Regions from separate parts of the Kitasatospora sp. NPDC098652 genome, predicted to be linked through region 2. Evidence: riboswitches for the same ligand, from Rfam matches in the RefSeq annotation. Region 2 holds a riboswitch; each other region holds the start of a gene.
The links. A riboswitch is a leader RNA that binds a small molecule or an ion and turns the genes downstream of it on or off. The one in region 2 is predicted to bind cyclic di-AMP.
Positions count from the first base shown of each region.

Region 1: linked by a shared signal. The riboswitch ahead of ACIQWA_RS28470 (M23 family metallopeptidase) and the one ahead of ACIQWA_RS04300 (hypothetical protein) in region 2 are both predicted to bind cyclic di-AMP.
Region 3: linked by a shared signal. The riboswitch ahead of ACIQWA_RS28860 (NlpC/P60 family protein) and the one ahead of ACIQWA_RS04300 (hypothetical protein) in region 2 are both predicted to bind cyclic di-AMP.
Region 4: linked by a shared signal. The riboswitch ahead of ACIQWA_RS27325 (transglycosylase family protein) and the one ahead of ACIQWA_RS04300 (hypothetical protein) in region 2 are both predicted to bind cyclic di-AMP.

Region 1 is NZ_JBIWAQ010000015.1:179,288-184,192, reverse strand. Features, by position in the region: gene ACIQWA_RS28475 (hypothetical protein) at 1-895, shown strand, start outside; gene ACIQWA_RS28470 (M23 family metallopeptidase) at 951-1,817, opposite strand; cyclic di-AMP (ydaO/yuaA leader) riboswitch at 1,830-1,988, opposite strand; gene ACIQWA_RS28465 (YiaA/YiaB family inner membrane protein) at 2,185-2,475, shown strand; gene ACIQWA_RS28460 (alpha/beta fold hydrolase) at 2,578-3,402, shown strand; gene ACIQWA_RS28455 (TetR/AcrR family transcriptional regulator) at 3,432-4,010, shown strand.
Region 2 is NZ_JBIWAQ010000002.1:44,149-49,053, forward strand. Features, by position in the region: gene ACIQWA_RS04290 (IclR family transcriptional regulator) at 38-835, shown strand; gene ACIQWA_RS04295 (hypothetical protein) at 1,008-1,652, shown strand; gene ACIQWA_RS04300 (hypothetical protein) at 1,811-3,157, opposite strand; cyclic di-AMP (ydaO/yuaA leader) riboswitch at 3,160-3,323, opposite strand; gene ACIQWA_RS04305 (MoaF-related domain-containing protein) at 3,744-4,079, shown strand; gene ACIQWA_RS04310 (alpha/beta hydrolase-fold protein) at 4,201-4,905, opposite strand, start outside.
Region 3 is NZ_JBIWAQ010000016.1:60,562-65,466, forward strand. Features, by position in the region: gene ACIQWA_RS28850 (hypothetical protein) at 1-380, opposite strand, end outside; gene ACIQWA_RS28855 (NlpC/P60 family protein) at 500-1,546, opposite strand; gene ACIQWA_RS28860 (NlpC/P60 family protein) at 1,774-2,886, opposite strand; cyclic di-AMP (ydaO/yuaA leader) riboswitch at 2,897-3,053, opposite strand; gene ACIQWA_RS28865 (NlpC/P60 family protein) at 3,392-4,426, opposite strand; gene ACIQWA_RS28870 (NYN domain-containing protein) at 4,627-4,905, opposite strand, start outside.
Region 4 is NZ_JBIWAQ010000014.1:139,069-143,973, reverse strand. Features, by position in the region: partial or broken gene ACIQWA_RS27340 (DUF501 domain-containing protein) at 1-316, opposite strand, end outside; gene ACIQWA_RS27335 (septum formation initiator family protein) at 288-770, opposite strand; gene eno (phosphopyruvate hydratase) at 934-2,220, opposite strand; gene ACIQWA_RS27325 (transglycosylase family protein) at 2,509-3,291, opposite strand; cyclic di-AMP (ydaO/yuaA leader) riboswitch at 3,293-3,463, opposite strand; gene ACIQWA_RS27320 (cytochrome P450) at 3,674-4,905, opposite strand, start outside.

The DNA.
Region 1 (4,905 bases), on a different contig from region 2:
CGCCCCGCGCACCAGGGCCGCCGACCTGCTCGCCTGGGCGGCCGGCCAGGACCGCGCGCCGGTGGCCGAAGCGCCGCTGCGCGCGGTGCTGGCGCTGCTGGAGCTGGGCGGGGGCAGGATGCACGACGGCTGGCCCGAACTCACCTCCGACGAGGTGGAGCACCTGCTGTACGAACGGCTCCACCTCTACGTCCAACCCGCGCCGGAGCAGGACCCGCTCGCGTACGGCGAGGCCGTACGGCTGCTGGTCGACCACCAGCGGGCGGCGAAGCGGCTCAACGCCAAGCGCCAGGAGCGGCTGCACGCCGAGGCCGAGTGGCAGGGTGAGGTCGCGGCCGGGCTGCTGCGCCGCGCCGACCTGGTGACCTGGCCCCGGCTGTACGCGGTGCTGCTGCACGCGCACGGGGTGGACGTGACAGATCCGGCGACCGTCCGGGACTGGCTGGCCGGCTTCGCGGCGCTCGACGAGGAGCAGCGGCTGGCCGGGTACGAGGCGCTGACGCCGACCGGCTGGCTGGACGACCCGGACGAGCAGGGCTGGGGGCCGGGCCGGGTGCTGTCCGTCGGCATGGCCACCGACGGCGCGCGGCTGCTGCTGGAGCAGGGCCTGATGCGGCGCAGCTACCGCAACCTGGCCGAGCTGAACGCGCTGGGGCGCCCGATGCCGGACGAACTGGCCGGTGGCTTCGAGGAGTTCGAGGCGGCGGCGGCCGAGGCGGCGCTCGACCTGCTCGGCGAGTGGACGGTGCCCGGGCTGCCGCGGCTACTGGTGGAGGAGTTCCCGGAGCTCGCGCCGGAGCCGGGGGCGGCCGAGATCGACGCCTACCTGGCGCAGCTGCCCGCGGACGAGCAGGAGGAGCTGGAGGAGCAGGACGAGCAGGACGAGCAGGAGTGAGCTGACGCGGCAGGGCCCCGGGCGCGCCGCCCGGGGCCCTGCCGCGTCATCGGTCCTACGGGGTGAGGCCGCGCTGCTGGAGCCAGGTCTCCGGGTCGACCGGGGCGCCGCCGCCGGGGCGGACCTCCAGGTGCAGGTGCGGGCCGGTGACGTTGCCGGTCGCGCCGACCTTGCCGATCTGCTGGCCGGCGGTGACCTTGCCGGAGCCCTTGATGATCGAGGAGAGGTGGCAGTACCAGATCTCGGTGCCGTCGGGCAGGGTCTCGACGATCCGGTAGCCGTACGAGCCGGACCAGCCGGCCGAGGTGACGGTGCCCTGGCCGACGGCGTAGACCGCGGTGCCGGTGTCGGCGGCGAAGTCCAGGCCGGTGTGCAGGTGGGCCCAGTAGCGGGCGCTCTGGCCGTAGTGGGCGGAGAGGTTGTAGTCCTTCACCGGCAGGGTGAGGGCGGCGGCCTTGGCCCGCTCGGCCTCCTCGGCGGCGCGCTTGGCCTCCGCCTCCTTGGCGGCGGCCTTGGCCTCGGCCTCCTGGGCGGCCTGGACCCGGGCACCCTCCTCGGCGGCGGTGCGCTGGCTGTCGGCCTGCTGCTGGATCCGGGCGGCGAGCGCGAGGCCGGGGTCGGCGGCCAGGGCGACGGGCGTCTCGTCCGGGGCCTCGACGGCGGGTGCGGCGGCCGGGGTCGCGGAGGCGAAGCCGGTGGCGCCCAGGGTCGCGGCGACGGCGGTGACGCCGAGCAGCGGGGAGGCCCCGCGGGCCTGACGCGGCATCCGGTGGCGGTTGGCCTCGGCCTCCGGGGCGAACGGCTCGGCCGGTCCGGCGGACCCGCCGTCGCGGGGCTCGGCACCGTGCGGGCCGGGGTGGTCGAGGAGCTGGGTACCGGCTGCGGGGCCGGCCGGGTGTGCCGGGGTGTGCGTCGACGCCACGGAGGCGCGCTCCTTTCCTTCCTTCGCGCCTACCGGGTTAGCTGACGGGTTCGGAGCAGGAAGGTCTCCTACGGCCGGGCCGGAGCCCCGCCGATTCACCCCAAGGAACGTGGTTCCCCGGCTCCCTGACCTGCCCGGAGGCCGGTCGGCGGGATTAGGCGACGGCGCACGGTGCCGTCTGGGTACGGCGTTGACGACCGCGCTGCGTTATCAAACGTTAATCCTAGGACGCTCTGATTCCAAGCCATCCGCCCGGGGCCACTGTGGAACAGGTGATCGGACGTCAACGAACGACCCCTCAGCCACCGGGCCCATCTGAGTACTCCTACTCATGTGCGACCCGGCCGCCCCGTCGCATCCTGGCGCCATGAGCGCACCGATGCAGTCACGGACCACGGCCGCGTACTTCGTCCAGGCCGTCCTCTCCTTCGCCCTCTCCGGCACCGCCCTCGCCGCCGGGATCGCCTACCTGCCGGTGGGCGGCTGGACCCGGGCCTTCCTCGGGATCGGCCTCCTCTACACCGTCACCTCCTCGTTCACGCTGGCCAAGGTGATCCGGGACCGACAGGAGTCCTTGGACACCGTCGCCCGGGTCGACCAGGCCCGGCTGGAGAAGCTGCTCAGCGAGCACGACCCCTTCCGGGTCGAGGGGGCGTGAACGGGAAGCGCCCTCGTCGTCGGCCGGACGCTTGACGGCTAAGGCTATTAGCCTTAGCTTTATGGCTACAGGCAGAAACGAGCGAGCCGGCGGAGGCCCACCATGAACGGCACCAGCACCCCGAGCACCCAGTTCCTCGACGTCCCCGGCGGCCGCCTCGCGTACGACGACACCCGGCAGGGCGACGGCACCCCCGTCGTCCTCCTCCCCGGGATGCTCGACTCCCGCCACGCCTACCGGCACCTGCACCCGCTGCTCACCGCCGCCGGCCACCGGGTCGTCACCATGGACCTGCGCGGCTTCGGCGACTCCTCGATCGTCTGGGACGACTACGGGCCCGCCGCCATCGCCACCGACGTCCTCGCCCTGCTCGACCACCTCGGCATCGAACGGGCCGTCCTGGTCGGGCAGTCCTACACCGGGGCGACGGTCGTCAAGGTCGCCAGCGACGCACCCCAGCGGGTCGCCGGGATCGCCCTGATCGACGCCTTCGTCGAACACCGGTCCAACGCCCTCATGCGGGGCGTCATGGTCGCCATGGGCGCCGCCATGGTCCGGTGGCCCGGCGTCTGGGGCTTCTACCTGCGCAAGATGGCCTACCCCGGCCCCCGCCCCGCCGACCTCGACGGCTACGTCGACGGGCTCGTCGCCGCCCTGCGCACCCCCGGCCGGCGGACCGCCACCCGCGGCCACGTCACCGGCGACTCCGCACCCGTCGGCTGGTGCGCGGCCGTCCGCTGCCCGGCCCTCGTTCTCATGGGCAGCAAGGACCCCGACTTCCCGAAGCCCGAGGCCGTCGCCGACCTCCAGGCCGAGAAGCTCGGCGCCCGCAAGGTGATGATCGAAGGGTCCGGGCACTACCCGATGGCCGACAACCCGCAGGCCGTCGCCGACGCCCTGCTGCCCTTCCTCGCCGAACTCGCCTGAACCCCCGCCCGTACGGAGAGAACCAAGCCATGCCCCGCGTAGGACTGACCCCCGACCAGGTCGTCGACCACGCCCTCGCCCTCATCGACGACCAGGGCGGTGAAGCCCTCACCCTCGCCTCCGTCGCCACCCGGGCCGGCGTCGCCACCCCCTCGCTGTACAAGCACGTCAGCGGCGGACTCGGCGAGTTGCGGCGCCTCATCGCGGTCCGGGTCACCGAGGAGCTCGCCGACCGGCTCGCGGACGCCGCCGTCGGCCGCAGCGGGGACGACGCCGTCACCGCCGTCCTGCGCGCCTACCAGGCCTACGCCACCGCACACCCCCACCGCTACGCCGCCCTCCCCCAGGCCCCCCAGCCCGACGACGACCTCACCCGCGCCGCCACCCGGCTCGTCGGCGTCATCGTCGCCGTCCTCCGCGGCTACGGCCTCGACGGCCCCGAAGCCATCCACGCCGCCCGCACCGTCCGCTCGCTCGCCCACGGCTTCGCCTCCCTCTCCATCGCCGGCGCCTTCCAACTCGCCGAGGACCCCACCACCTCCCACGACCGCCTCATCACCACCCTCACCACCGCCCTCCACACCTGGCCCGGAACGGCCACCGCCTAGACCGCGCCCCGCGGCTCAGGCCGGGGCCCGCGACGCTCCCCCAGCCTTCGGCCGGGAGGTACCCCCACCGCAGAGACCCTGGCCGAAACCCGCGCAGCACCCCGTGAGAAAGGGGCCACCGGGCGCCCGGTGGGCGCGCCAGAAGTCGGCCCCATCGACTTCTGGCGCGAGGCAGGCTGAGAAGGGGTCTTCCGGCGCGGGCAACCGGGGCGCTGGAAAGGCACGACCCCACCAGGCGGGCGCCTCTGCAAGGGAAGTCGGCCCAGCCGACTTCCTGATACGCAGAAACGGCGGAGGGAGCACGGAGCTACGGGGCCTCGGCGGGTGGCGGCGCCTACTGGGCGCGGGCGCGCGTCAGAAGTCGGGCGGACCGACTTCTGGTGACCGCAGGCCCAGAACGGGCCTGGCGGAGACGGCCGGAACGCAGCAGCACGCAGACCAGGCAGAGGAGAACGGGCTGCGGGGCGGCAGGCATCGGCGGGCGGGCAAGCCGGGAGGTGCCCAGGAAGTCGGCCCGGCCGACTTCTCGCGCAGCACCCCGTGGGAAAAAAGAGGCCACCGGGCGACCAGCCGCGCCTCTCGGGCCTCGGAGGAACGCGGCGGCGGCAGTGAGCGCGCCAGAAGTCGGCCCCATCGACTTCTCGTGCGAGGCAGACCGAGAAGAAACCTTCCGGCAGAGGTAGCCGGGGCATTGAAAGAGTGCGGCCCCACCGATCGACGAGATCCGGCGGGGCCCCTCCGCGAGGAGGCCGACTCTCCCACGGGCGGGGGCTGCGCGCGGGAAGTCGGGCCGGCCGACTTCCTGTTACGCGGAAACGGCGGAGGAAGCACGGGGCTACGGCGGAGGGCGGCGCCTACTCGGCGCGGGCGGCCGGGATGCTGCGGTAAGAAGCGG
Region 2 (4,905 bases):
GGGACTCTACTCCTCCCCGACAGCGAAGGGAACGCCGGTGGTTGCGACCCCCGACACAGCATCGACGACAGGCGCCGACCGCGCGAGCGGCGGCGTGCAGTCCGTCGAGCGCGCCTTCCAACTCCTGGAGGCGCTGGCCGACTCGAGTGGCGTGGCCACCCTCAGCGAGCTCTCCACCAGCTCCGGCCTCCCGATGCCGACCATCCACCGACTGGTTCGTACCCTCGTCCAGCAGGGCTATGTCCGCCAGGACACCGCCCGGCGCTACACCCTCGGCCCCCGGCTGATCCGGCTCGGCGAGACGGCCGGCCGACTGCTCGGCAGCTGGGCCCGCCCGTACCTGGCCGAGCTCATGGAGGCCACCGGCGAGACCGCCAACCTGGCGGTGCTGGAGGGCGGCGAGGTGGTGTACGTCGGACAGGTGCAGTCGCGGCGCTCCATGCGGATGTTCACCGAGGTCGGCCGACGGGTGCAGCCGCACTGCACCGGCGTCGGCAAGGCGCTGCTCGCCCAGCTCCCCGAGGACGAGGCGCGTGCGGTCCTGGGCCCCAACCCGCTGCCCGCGCACACCGAGTACACCCTCACCGACCCGCAGGCGCTGATGGACCAGCTCGCCGAGGCGCGCGAGCGCGGGTACGTGGTCGACGACCAGGAGCAGGAGATCGGCGTCCGCTGCATCGCCCTCGCCGTCCCGGGCGCCCCCACGCCCACCGCGCTCTCGGTGTCCGGCCCGGAGGCTCGAATCCGAGCACTGGAGGAACAGGCGGGGGCGTCCGCACTGGTACCGGTGATGCACCAGATCGCGGCCCGGCTCGGGCAGGTCCTGGCACCCTGACGACCAGTCAACAGCCGTCCTCGACAAGAGCGATCGGGCCGATGACGGCGCCCCGCCGTTCGAGTGGCGGTGGGCGAGTTGTGGCGCCGCCGCGTCGGCGGCTCGGACACCCTGGGGCGGACGCGGCCCGCGACGGCGCGGGCCGCCGGAGCACGGGAACAGGGTGAACGGCGTGGCACAGCACGGAGTACGGGGCGGCGCGGGGCGCAGGGGGTTCGGCCGGATCGGCCTGATCGGCCGAGCCGGATGGGTCGGCCGGGTCGGATGGGGCGCGGCGGTGACGGCGGGCTGCGCGGCAGCCGCACTGGCCGCCGGCCCGTCCTGGGCGGTGCGGCACCCGGTGCCACGCCCGGACCTGGGGGTCGTCGCGCCGGGTGCGGCCGAGGCGTCCACACTGCCGGCCGTGGTGGCCAAGCCGTCCGCATCGCACCTGGAGGTGGTCCGGATCGACCCGGACCCGGCGTCGCCCGGCGGCACCACCACCATTCACGCCTTCGTCGCCAACGCGGGCCCGGACACCACCGCGTCCCCGTTCACGGTGACGGTCACCCTCCCGGACGGGGTGAGCGCGGACCCCCCGTTCTACCCCACGGACTGCAAGGTCGTCGCACGCGGCAGGCAGGTGCGCTGCGTCTTCGGCTCCGGGTTGAAGGAGGGGCGCAGCGCGACCGCCCTCGTCCCGGTCCTGCTCTCCCCCGATCTGCCGCTCGGGGTCCTGGTGGGCGGCTCGGTCGAGGTGCGCAGCGCGGACGACCCGGGCGGCATCCGCCACCGGGAGCCGTTCGACATCCGGGTCGTCGAGACGACCGAGGGCTGACGGCCGGATCGCCCCACCGGTCACCGGCCGCCGGTGAGCGGCTGCCGGATCCCGGTGACGGGTGGGGCGGGCTCGTGGTTACCGGTGGACGTGGTCACCGGTACAGGTGGTCACCGGTGGACGTGGTCACCGGTACAAGTGGTTACCGGTAGACGCGGTCACCGGTAGACGCGGACGTAGTCGGCGGCCATGGTGATCGGGGCGTTCCCCTGCGGCGCCGGGTGGTACTTGCCGGCGCTCACCGAGAGGTTGAGGATCAGGTACGCCGAGAAGTTGGCCCCGACGCCCTTGCCGTCCGAGAACACCTTGACGCCGTTGACGTACCAGTCGACCGAGTTGGCGCCGTAGTAGGTGCCGATGGTCACCCACTGGTCGGCGGCGACGGCGCTCGCATCGGTGTAGTAGTCGGGGTTGCCGGGGTTGACGTGGTTGGTCAGCTCCAGCAGGTTCGGGTTGTCGGGGTGGTACTCGAAGGAGTCGATCTCCCCGTTGCCGTTCTTCCAGGTCCACAGGGCGGGCCAGGCGCCGGTGCCGGCGGGCAGCTTGACCCGGGTCTCGGCGTAGTCGCCGGTCTTGACCTGGAAGCCCTCGGCGGAGCCCTCGGTGGTCAGGAAGCCGGTGTTCCAGGACTGCTTGCCGTTCTCCAGGGTGGGGCCGCCCGGGGTGGCGGTGAACGTGGCGACGCCGTTCCCGACGGTGACGTTGTTCTTGTTCAGCCAGTCGAGCTTGTTGTCGTCCGGGTTGTGGTTCCCGTACTTGTACGAGGTGCTCTTGTCACCGACCCAGCGCTGGCCCCAGTTGATCGGGCCGTTGAACTCGTCGGACCAGGTCAGCGACTTGCCCGCGATCGGGGAGGACGGCGCCGGGGTCGTCGGGGTGGCCGTGGCGGTCGGGGTGCTGGTCGGGGCCGGGGCCGGGGTCTGGGTCGGGGTCGCGGTGGGGGTCGCCGTGGGGGTCGCGGTCGGCTTCGCCGTGGGGGTCGCGGTGGGGGTCGCGGTGGGGGTCGCCGTCGGGGAGGGGGCCGGCGTGGGCGTACCCGTGGCCGAGACCACCAGCTGCTGCGAGGGCAGGTTGTGCCACGCGCCGCCGAGGTCCTGCCAGAAGCCGAACTGGGTGTACGTCCCGGCGGCCAGGGTGCGGGCGGCGCTGGTGTAGTTGAATCCGCCGGGGCAGATCTGCACGTTGCTCGCGTTGCCCGGGAAGTCCAGGTTGGTGCCGCGCGCGTCACGGACGCCGACGCCGACGGTCCTGGCGGTGAAGCAGGACGAGGAGTGCAGGGCCAGCGAGGCGGTGCCGGCCTTGCCGGCGACCATGGTGGCGGGGGCGAGCCGGTCCTGGGTGACGGTCGGGCCGGTGGCGGCCTGGGCGCCGGAGACGGACGGCAGGCCGAGCAGGCCGGCACCGGTGATGGCGAGCGCCCCGGTCGTGGCGAGGGCGGCGTTGCGGCCACGGTGGGACGGACGGGCGTGGCGGGGCGCGCGACGGCGCCGGGCAGGCTGGTGCATGGGGATCCTCTGCGACGCCTGCGAGGTGAGCTGTCGGATTCGGGCTGCAGTTGCCCGGCCGCCTGTGGAGCGGCTTCACCCCTAGCCGCGACCCGCACGCTGGTGCGTACGGGCCGGGCGCTGACCTTGGTTCCCCCGCTCCCGTCCGCTGTGGTGCTCGGGTACTCGCCGGCGGGTGGACGGGACTCGGCGTCCCGGCGGCGGGGTCCGCGACGGCGGACGACGACTGCAGGCTAGGCAGGCCGTCCGTGGACGGACAACCTGATCAAGCCGGTTGTCGCACAGCTCACAGTGGTGTCGATCAACGACGCTGCGTGGTGGCCGAGTTGATCACCGGAGTCGACGCCGCCCGGTTCCCCCGTCCGGCCCGCCCGCACTGCCGGCCGCACTGCCCGCCGCACACGGTGCGCGGTACGACGGTGCCGGACCGTACCGTGACCGCCGAACCGTGACATCCGTGGCGTGGAGCCGCCCGTATCCGCCCGGTCGGATAAATTGGAGCCCTGGGATTTTCCACGGTGCACAAGAGCACCGACCAGAGCCGTACGACCCGTCCCCCGTTCCGGAGAAGAGGTTCCGCCCCACCATGACCGCGCCCGCGCCCCTGCCCGCCTTCGCCGGCCGCACCTACGTCTTCCGGGCCGACAACGGCGCGGCCTTCCGCAACTCCTACTCGGCCGACGGCACCCGGCTGCGCTGGGAGGGCCTCGGTGAGTCGGCGGGCCAGTGGGAGGACGTGCGGCTGCACGTCGCCGAGGTCGCACCGGAGATCTACTTCGTCAGCTGGACGGAACAGAGCGGGATCACCGTCAGCCACGTGATGGACCTCAACGCGCTGACCGTACGGGCCTTCTGGACCTTCGAGGGCGAGGGCGGCCGGGTCGGCCAGTTGCACACCGGGACGCTGGAGCGGGTCGCCTGACCGGCGCCGGAACGGACCGACCCCCCGGGAGCCGCGGCTTCCGGGGGGTCGGTGTGTTCCGTGTGTGTTCTGCCCTGTTCCGTGTGTTCTGCGTGTCCTGTGCGTTCCGCGGGCGGCGCCGTCAGACGGTCTGGCCCGGGTGGCCCGGCTGGTTCGGGACCTTGAGGTGCTGGGACAGCCACTCCAGCGAGGACGGCAGCAGGGCGCTCCAGGTCTCGAAGTTGTGGCCGCCGTTCTCGAGCATGCTGTAGGAGACCTTCATCGGGCTCTTCGCGGCGTCGATGAACGCCTCGGTGTCCTGCTTGTAGTTGCCGTCGCCCTTCTTGGTGCCGGCCAGCAGCACGGAGACGTTCGGCTGCGGCAGGTTCTTCAACCGCCACATCAGGTCGGCCTCGTTGCGGCGCTGCTTGCTGCCGCCGAAGAGGTCGCCGGTGGTCGGGTCGTCGGCCGCCTCGTAGTACCCGGAGAGGGACACGGCGGTCGGGAAGACGTCCGGGTGGCGCATGGCCAGCTTGAGCGCGCAGTAGCCGCCGGTGGAGTTGCCCATGAAGGCCCAGGCCTGCGGGTCGGTCGAGACCCGGTAGCTGGCCTGGATCGCCGACGGGACGTCCTTGGTGAAGTACGTGTCGGACTGGGCGCCGCCGGGGATGTCCTCGCACTCGGTGTCCTGCGGCAGCGCGGGCGAGGGGCGCATCAGGACCATGACGGTCGGCTGCATCCGGCCCTCCTGCAGCAGCTTGAGCGCGGCGCCCGGGTAGTTGAAGCGGGTGATCAGGTTCTCGGCGATTCCTGGGAAGCCGGTGCTGACGATCACGGCCGGGAACTG
Region 3 (4,905 bases), on a different contig from region 2:
GCCGGGTCGGGCCCGTCGGCCAGGCCGAGCACCAGGCAGTGGGCTCCGGCGGCGGTGCGGACGGGGCCGAGGTCCCAGGGCGCCGGGGGCCCGCCGGTGCCCTCCTCGTGCTCGACCCGCCAGCCTCCCCCGTCCCGGACCAGCTCGATCCGGCGCGGGTACACCACCGGGTACTCGTCGTACCCGGCGATCCGCAGCGCCAGCTCGACGGACGCGTCCTGCCGCTCCGGCCCGGCGGGCGGCGAGAGCACCAGGTTCCGGTACGCCGCCTCGGCCCCGGTGAGCCCCGACCAGGCGGGCAGCGAGCGCGCCCGCGCCGCCAGCAGGGCGGTGACCTCGGCCCGCCGGTCGACGGCCCGCCCGCCCGGCGGCGGGGCCACCGGGGGCAGCGAGAGCTGGACCAGCCCGCCGGCCGCCAGCAGCAGCGCGCCGCGCCGGGACAGTACCGGGCGCGCGGGGTCTATCGGGTGGGGACCGTCCGACCCGGGGGGCGTCGTGCTCAGAGCCGGACCACTCCCGAGACCGGCATCGCGTTGACGCTCTCGTACCGGACCTTGGCGCCGGGGTACGGGGCGTGCACCATCACTCCGCCGCCGGCGTACATCCCGACGTGGTGCATGTCCCGGTAGAAGATCACCAGGTCTCCCGGCCGCGCTTCGGAGAGGCTGATCCGCTGCCCGGCGTACGCCTGGGCCTGCGAGGTGCGCGGCAGGGTCACTCCGGCCTGCCGCCAGCTGTAGTACATCAGACCGGAACAGTCGAAGGCACGCGGCCCGGTGGATCCGTAGACGTACGGCGAGCCGACCATCCGCACCGCGGCGGCCAGCGCGGCCGCCCCGCGTTCGGAGGCGGCCGGGGCGCTGCCGAGGTCCAGCCGGTCGGTGCCGCGGGTGGCGCGCTGCTCGGCCTCCCGGGCGTCCTGGGCGACCATCCGGTTCCGCTCGGCGGCGCCCAGGCTGTTGAGCAGCTTCTGCGCCGTGGCGAGGCGCTGCTGGATCTGCTGCTTGCTGTCGGCGAGCGAACGGCGGGCCTCGTCCAGCTCGGCGAGCTTGGCGGCGGTCTCGGTGCGGCGCTGGTCGAGCCGGCGCTGACGGGTGACCAGCTCGTGCAGGGTCTCCTGCTGGCGCTCGGCGGCCTGGCCGAGGGTGCGGGCCCGGGTGAGGTAGGCCTCCGGGTCGCTGGAGAGCATCAGCTGGGCGGTCTGGGTCATCCCGCCGCCCCGGTACTCGGCCCCGGCGACCGTGGCGAGGTCCCCGCGCAGCTCGTTGAGCTGATCCTGGGCGGTGGCGACCTCGCCCTGGAGGATCGTGGTCTCGCCCTGCAGCCGCTTCTGCGCCTCCTGCGCGGCGTTGTACTTCTCCGAGGCCTGTTCGGCCTCGTCGTACAGCTGCTCGACCTGGGCCTTGACGTCCTTGCGGTCGGGCGCGTCCGGCGCCCCGGGGGCGGCCTGGGCGCTGCCGGCGGTCGCCACACCCAGGGCCGTGGTGGCGGCCGCGGTCAGTACCAGCGCACGGGCGAGCAGTTGGGAACGACGGTGCACGGGCATGGCGGCAACGGCTCCAGTCCTGCGGCGCGGCCCCGCGGCCGCGCCCCGGTGGGCGGCCGTCGAGCGGGAGTCCGGTGGCAGACGTTAGCGAGTCCGGGCAAGTGAGTCCAAACCCCTACCGACCCGAATATTTGACCCCTAATCGGACACCAGGTCGAGCCGCCGGAAAAGCCGCAGGCCCGGCCCTCCGTGACGGAGGACCGGGCCCGTGAACGCGTGGGTGGGGATCAGACCCGCACGATGGAGGACAGCGGCATGTTGGAGACGGCCTCGTAGCGCACCGACGCGCCCGGCTTGGGAGCGTGCAGCACCTGGCCGTTGCCCGCGTAGATGCCGACGTGGTGGGCGTCGCCGTAGAAGATCAGCATGTCGCCGGGCTGGGCCTGGGAGATGTCCGAGCCGATCCGGGTGCCGGCGCCGGCCTGCTCCTGCGAGGTGCGCGGCAGCGACACCCCGGCCTGGTTGAACGCCCAGACCATCAGGCCGGAGCAGTCGAAGGAGCCGGGGCCGGTGGCGCCCCAGACGTACGGGCTGCCGACCTTGGTGGCGGCGGCGGCCAGCGCGGCGGCACCGTGCGAGCTGCCCGGGGCGACCTTGACCGGCGCGGCGGTGGAGCCCGAGCCGAGGTCGCTGCGGCTGTTGTCGCGCGAGGCACGGTCCGGGGTGGCCGGCTTGGCGGCGGCGGCCTTCGCGGCGGCGTCGGCCGCGGCCTTCTCCTCGGCCGCCTTGATCGCCTGGCGCTCCTGCTCGGTCAGCGTGTTGAGCAGGTCCTGGGCGGCCTTGAGCTTGTTCTGGACCTCGTCCTTGGAGGCCTTCAGCTGCTGGGTCGTGGCCTCCAGCTCGCCGAGCTTGCCCTGGGCCTCGGTGCGGTCCTGGTCCAGCTTGCGCTGCTGGTCCTGCAGCTGCTTGAGCTGGTTCTTCTGGGTGCTGCCCGCCTGGTTCAGCGCGCCGGCCTGGTTGAGGAAGTTGTCCGGGCTGGAGGAGAACATCAGCTGGACCGTCGGGGATATGCCCCCGTTGCGGTACTGCTCGCCGGCGATCTCGGCCAGGCCGCCCTGGAGGTCGGTCACCTGGGCCTGCTGCCGGGCCACCTGGTCCTGGAGGCCGGAGACCTGCTTCTCCAGCTCCTGCTGCTTCTCCTGGGCGGCGTTGTACTTCTCGGTCGCCTGCTCGGCCTGCTCGTTGAGCTGGTCGACCTGCTCCTTGACCTGGTCCTTGGTCGGCTGCGGGTCGGCGTGCGCGCCGGACTGCGCGGAGAGGGCGACGGCCGCGGCGGCGAAACCGGTCAGGATCGAGACGCGGGTACGGCTGGCGGGCTTGGGACGACGATGGGACGCCACGAAGGCGGACTCCTTCTTCCTACTCCCGCCTACCGGGTGAGCTGACGGGTTCGGGCCGGAAGCATGCCCTACGACGCCTCACCGGCCTCACCTACGGCCGACCTGGCGCCGATTCACCCCGGAGGAACGTGTGGTTCCCCGGCTCCGCTCCGCAGCGCCCCCGACTACTGGGCTCCCCTGTCGGGCAGTCGTTCCGACCTGCCCCGCTGTTTCGCGAACTCGGCGGTAACCACCGCCGCCACCCGGGCTGGGTGATCGACTGTGCGGTGGTTCGGGGCACGACCCTAGTAACTGAACCGTGATCGGTTCAAATCCTTGTCAGAAAAAAGACGGAAGATTACCCATGTTCTTTTGTGAAAATGACTGATGGTGATCAGCGCCGCACGCAAAGCTGATCGACTCTCACCGTCCGGCCCATCGGGGACCCACACCCGAAGCGCCACCCCCGATCGGAGGTGGCGCGGATCACAGGGCCGGAACCGGCCCTCGGGGTGGTGCCGGGGCGTCAGATCCGGCGGATCGTGTTGATCGGCATCGCGTCGGCCTTCATCACCTTCACCACGTCACCGGTGTGCGGCGCGTGGACCACCATGCCGTTGCCGATGTACATCCCGACGTGGTGCATGTCGCCGCCGTAGATCACCAGGTCGCCCGGCTGGGCGGTGGCCAGCGTCACGGCGGTCCCGATGTGGCCCTGCTCCTGCGAGGTGCGCGGCAGCGAGACGCCGGCCTGACCGTACGCCCAGACCATCAGGCCCGAGCAGTCGAAGGTGGAGGGCCCGGTGGCGCCCCAGACGTACGGCGAGCCCTGCTTGCTCATCGCCTTGGCCACCGCCACGGCGGCGTAGCCGCTGGCCGGCGGCAGGTTGCTGAGGTCGACCCGGTCGGCGCCGCGGGAGGCGCGGTCGTCCTGCTGCTGCTGGGCCCGGAGCGCGGCCCGGTCGGCGGCGCTGAGCGAGTTCAGCAGGTCCTGGGCGGCCTTCAACTTGGTGTTGACGTCCGCCTTGGCCTGGTTGAGGTCCTTGGTGGTGGAGTCCAGGGAGGCGAGCACGGCGGCCGCCTCGGCCTTCTCCTGGTCCAGCCGGCGCTGCTGGTCGAGCAGGCCCTTGAGCGCCTCGGTCTGGGTGGTGCTGGCCTGCTGGACACTCGACGCCTTGTCCAGGTAGCCGGACGGGTCGGAGGAGAGCATCAGCTGCACGGACGGGTCGATGCCACCGGTGCGGTACTGCTCGCCCGCGACCTGGGCCAGGCCCACCTGGAGCTGGCTCATCTGGTCCTGGCTGCGGGCCACCTGGTCCTGGAGCTGGTCGGCCTGCTTGCGGAGCTGGTCGGCACGCTCCTTGGCGCCGTTGTACTTCTCGGCCGCCTGCTCCTGCTCCTGCTGGAGCTGGTCGATCTGCGCCTTGACGTCGCTCTTGTTCGGCTGCGGCGCCGCGTGCGCGGCGACCTGCGCGGAGAGGGCGACCGCGGTCGCAGCAGCAGCGGTGAGCACGGAGACCCGTGCGCGGCTGGGCTGCTTCGGACGGCGGTGGGAGGCCAAGAGACCGGCTCCTTCTTCCATCGGACTCACCTGATCAGGTGAGATTCCGGAAAATAGGTTTGACGCCAGACCCTAGTGAAGATCTACCCGTTTTGCCACTCCCCCGAAGGCGTGAACTCCGCTTCCCCCACTGACTTCACCGGATCCGCACACCCGCACGGAAACCCCACTGACCTGCCGTCACCGCCTCCGGCCCCAGCTCAGGGCCGGGCCAGCCGGTTCAGCAGCAGCACCGAGGCCACCGGGCGCGCACCCGCCTTCCGCACGCCCTCCGCGACCTCCCGGTCGGTGGAGACCACCACCACCGGACGGCCCTGCGGCTCGGCCCGGACCAGACGGCGGATCAGCTCGTCCGCGGTCTCGCCGGTCCGGCTGAACCGTACCCGGACCCCGCGCGGCGGCGCCATGATGACCGGTACGTCCAGGTCCTGCCCGTCGAACACACAGGTGACCTCCGCCTGGGTGCGCTGGGCCAGCAT
Region 4 (4,905 bases), on a different contig from region 2:
GCGCCTTCTGGTAGGCGGCGGCCAGCTCCGGATCCTCGGCGAGCCGGGCCGTCTGGTCCTTCATCACGCCCTCCGCCTCCAGGGTGCCGATCAGCGAGGCGGCCTTGGGGCAGGTCAGGTAGTACAGCGTCGGGAACGGCGTGCCGTCCGGCAGCCGGGGGGCCGTCTCCACGACGTCGGGGTTGCCGCAGGGGCAGCGGTGCGCCACGCCGCGCAGGCCGCGCGGCACCCGGCCGAGCTGGGCGGCGATGGCCGCGACGTCGGCGTCGGAGACGGCGGGGTGGTTCTCAGTGGTCATGGGGGGTGGGGTCTCCAACGGAGGACGGGGGGAGCGGACGGGGTGCGGCGGGAGCCAGCGCGACGGTGTCGGCGGCGTCCACCGAGTCCCAGATGCTGGTGTACCAGGGCTTGGCGGCCTTCGCCGGGCCGGCGGCCGCGTCGGCGGCGGGAGCGGCCGAACCGGCCGGGGCGGAGGGCTGGGCGGCCGGACCGGCCGGGTCCACCGCGATGTACGGGGTCTCCCCCGGCACCGCGTAGTGCAGCCGGGCGCGGGCCTGCGCCTTGACGTACTCCGGGTCCTGCCAGCGCGCCTTGTCCCGGCGCAGCTGGTCGACCTGCTGGCGCGCGTGGTCGGCCTTCGCCCGCTGGGCGGAGATCTCGGCGCGCTGTGAGATGAACTGCCGCGTCGGGTAGGCGAGGATCGCCACCAGCGAGCAGAGCACCAGGACCAGGACGGTCGCCCGGCTCGTGAACCGAGGCCGGGCCGCCAAGCCCGGGATCCTCCAGCCAGCCATCTCCCGTATCCCCTCCTGGTCGCGACGGTGCCCCGCCGTCCACCCTACGGGGTGAGCGGCGGGGCACCGGTCAGGCGTGCGCTACCGGGGGCCTCGGGCCCCCGGCGGCCGGGCCGGACGTCGCCCGGCCCGGGCGTGCTCAGCCCTCGTGCTTGAACCGCGGGAAGGCGCCGCGGCCGGCGTACTCGGCGGCGTCGTCGAGGATCTCCTCGATGCGCAGCAGCTGGTTGTACTTGGCGACGCGCTCGGAGCGGGCCGGGGCACCGGTCTTGATCTGGCCGCAGTTGGTGGCGACGGCCAGGTCGGCGATGGTGACGTCCTCGGTCTCGCCGGAGCGGTGCGACATCATGCAGCGGTAGCCGTTGCGCTGGGCCAGCTCGACGGCGTCCAGGGTCTCGGTGAGCGAGCCGATCTGGTTCACCTTCACCAGCAGCGCGTTGGCGGTGCCGGTCTCGATGCCCTTGGCCAGGCGGGCCGGGTTGGTGACGAACAGGTCGTCGCCGACCAGCTGGACCTTGTCGCCCAGCTTGACGGTCATGGCCTTCCAGCCGTCCCAGTCCGACTCGTCCAGCGGGTCCTCGATGGAGACCAGCGGGTAGGAGGCGACCAGCTCGGCGTAGTACTCGATGAGCTCGGCGGAGGTCAGCGCCTTGCCCTCGAACTGGTAGGCGCCGTCCTCGTAGAACTCGGAGGCGGCGACGTCCAGGGCGAGCGCGATGTCGCGGCCGGGCACGTAGCCGGCCTTCTGGATGGCCTCGGTGATGAGGTCCAGGGCCTCGCGGTTGCTGTCCAGGTTCGGCGCGAAGCCGCCCTCGTCGCCGAGGCCGGTGGACAGGCCGCGCTCCTTCAGCACGCCCTTGAGGGTGTGGTAAACCTCGACGCCCCAGCGGACGGCCTCGGAGAAGGACTCCGCGCCGATCGGGGCGATCATGAACTCCTGGATGTCGACGTTGGAGTCCGCGTGCGAGCCGCCGTTGAGGATGTTCATCATCGGGACCGGCAGGACGTGCGCGTTCGGGCCGCCCAGGTAGCGGAACAGCGGCAGGTCGCTGGCCTCGGAGGCGGCGTGCGCGACGGCCAGCGAGACGCCCAGGATGGCGTTGGCGCCGAGCGAGGACTTGTCCGGGGTGGCGTCCAGGTCGAGCATGGCCTGGTCGATCAGGCGCTGCTCGGTGGCGTCGTAGCCGACCAGCTCGGGGCCGATCTGCTCGATGACGGCCAGGACGGCCTTCTCCACGCCCTTGCCGAAGTAGCGGTTCTTGTCGCCGTCGCGCAGTTCGAGCGCCTCGAAGGCGCCGGTCGAGGCACCCGACGGAACAGCGGCACGACCCGTGCTGCCGTCGTCGAGGCCGACCTCGACCTCGACCGTGGGGTTGCCGCGGGAGTCGAGGATTTCACGGGCTACGACGACATCGATGGACGGCACGAAGCATCTCCTTGCGGAAGCAGGGTCCGGCTGCGGGTGGTGCCGTCGGCCGGACGATTGCGGAGTCGTTACGACCAGAGCCTAACCGCCCGGGCTCCCGGGGCCACGTCGGCCTGGGCTGCGTCTCACCGTGTGGCCCGGCTACCCACCGGTAGTTCACCTGCTCGTCCCGGCGCGTCCCACCGGGGCGGGCGGACGCGGACGTAGGGGGCCGCCGGGCGCGGCCCCCTACCTGTCCAGCGTGTCGTCACCTGTCCAGCGTGTCGTCCGCCGTGGAAACGGTCCGGCTCAGCCCAGGTGCAGGACCTGGCCGGGCACGATCAGGTCCGGGTTGCCGCCGACCGTGCCGCGGTTGCCGTCGTACAGCGCCTGCCAGCCGCCGGACACGCCCTGGGCGGTGGCGATGCCCGACAGGGTGTCGCCGTCCCGGACGGTGTAGTCGTGGCCGGTCGTGGCGGCCGGGGCCTGGGCGGCCCGCGGGGCGGCGTGCTTGGGGGCGTACTGCTGCGCCGACGGGTCGGCGGGCTTCTCGGCCTGCTTCGGCGCGGCGTGCTTCGGCGCGTACTGCTGGACCGGCTTCGACTGGGCGGGCTTCGCGGCGGCCTTGGGGGCCTGCTGCTTGGGCGCCTGCTGCTGGGCCTGCTGCTTCTGCGGCTTGGCGTCCGAGGAGGTGTCCACCTCGGCCGGGGCACCGCCCTTGCTCAGGCCGGCCTTCTTGGAGCAGACCGGCCAGGCGCCGGGGCCCTGCGAGGCGAGGACCTTCTCGGCGACCGCGATCTGCTGCGCCTTGCTGGCCTGGTTGGCCTGCGCCGCGTACGCGGTGCCGCCGTACGCCTTCCAGGTGCTGGGGGTGAACTGGAGGCCGCCGGAGAAGCCGTTGCCGGTGTTGATGCTCCAGTTGCCGCCGCTCTCGCACTGGGCGACGGAGTCCCAGACGGAGGCCGGGGCGGCGGAGGCACCGGTGGCGGTGAGGAGCGGCAGTGCGAGTCCGACGCCGGCCACACCTGCGACGGCGATGGCCTTCTCGGCCTGGGTGCGACGACGATGACGGCCAGTTCCAACGAACAGCATGAAGGTCCCTCTCCGCACGCCTGCGAGGTGAGCTGTCGGGTTCGGACCGGGAGGTGGCCCGGCCGCCGTCTGCGGAATCGATTCCGCGCGGGCGGCTTCACCCCGAGCCGTGGAGGAACGGCAACAAACCTGGTTCCCCCGCCCCTGCCCAGGGTTCTGGTCGGTTTCCCGTGACGCGGCGGGCAGGATTCGGCGTCCCGCGCACGAGGTCCGCAGCTGCGAACTCCACGGAGACTAGACAGATCCTCAGACGAATCACAAGCTCATATCACCGACATCACACCAGAATTACGGCCCGTGTTCGATCGCCTACCAACGGCGGGTCTTTGTCCGGTTTGATGGGCGTTCATACCGTCGCTGGTGGCCGGTTCCGGATGCCTCGTCAGCGTGTCGCCGGCTCAGGAAGGCCGTGCGGCGACCTGAGCTCCGGACTGAATTCGACCGGAAGTTCGCGCAATCCACGCATGATCAGGCCACCCCGCCAGCGCAGATTCTCCGGGCTTTCGGCCAGGCGCAGATCGGGCAGCCGGGAAAGCAGCGTGGCCAGCGCGGACCGCCCCTCCAGCCGGGCCAGCGGGGCGCCGATGCAGTAGTGGATGCCGTGCCCGAACCCCAGGTGGGGGTTGTCGCTCCGGGCCAGGTCGAGGGTGTTCTCGTCGGAGAACCTGGCCGGATCGCGGTCCGCCGCCGCCAGCACCACCAGCACCGGATCCCCGACCGGGATCTCCACCCCGCCGATGGTCAGCGGACGGGTCGCGAACCGCCAGGTCGCCAGCTCCACCGGCCCGTCGTAGCGCAGGAGTTCCTCGATCCCGGTCTCCAGCAGCGCGGTCTCGCCGCGGGCCACCGACTCCTGCAGCAGGGCCCGCTGCCCGGGATTGCGCAGCAGCGCGTACGTGCCGTTGCCGATGAGGTTCACCGTCGTCTCGAACCCGGCGAAGAGGAGGATGAAGGCCATCGCGGCGGCCTCGTTCTCGGTCAGGTGCTCGCCGTGGTCGCTCGCCCGGATCAGGCCGGAGATCAGGTCGTCCCCGAGATCCGCCCGCTTGCGGTGGATCAGCTCCAGCAGGTACGCCCGCATCCGCTTCACCGCCCGCCCCACACCGCCGCGTTGGCCGCCCGCCTGGCCCGGCTTGGTGTGGCGCAGCATCATTCCGGCCCAGTCGCGGAAGTCGTCCTGGTCCTCGGCCGGCACGCCCAGCATGTCGCAGATCGCGTAGATGGGGAGCGGGAACGCGAACTCGTGGATCAGGTCCGCCGAACCGCGCTGCGCGAAGCCGTCGATCAGCCGGTCGGTCAGCTGCTGGACCCGCGGCTCGAACTCGGCCACCCGGCGCGGGGTGAACGCCTTCGCCACCAGGCGGCGCAGCCGGGTGTGGTCCGGCGGGTCGATGTTCAGCAGGTGGGTCATCAGGTCCGCCTGCCGCTCCCCCGGGATGCCCACCCGGCCGGTGCGGTGCGCCTGCTCGCTGTGGTGCGCCGGGTTCTTCGACAGCCGGCTGTCCGCGAGCGCCTGCCGGGCGTCCGCGTAGCGCGTCACCAGCCAGGCCTCCACCCCGCTCGGCAGCTTGGTGCGGTGCACCGGCGCGTGCTCGCGCAGCCAGGCGTAGGCGG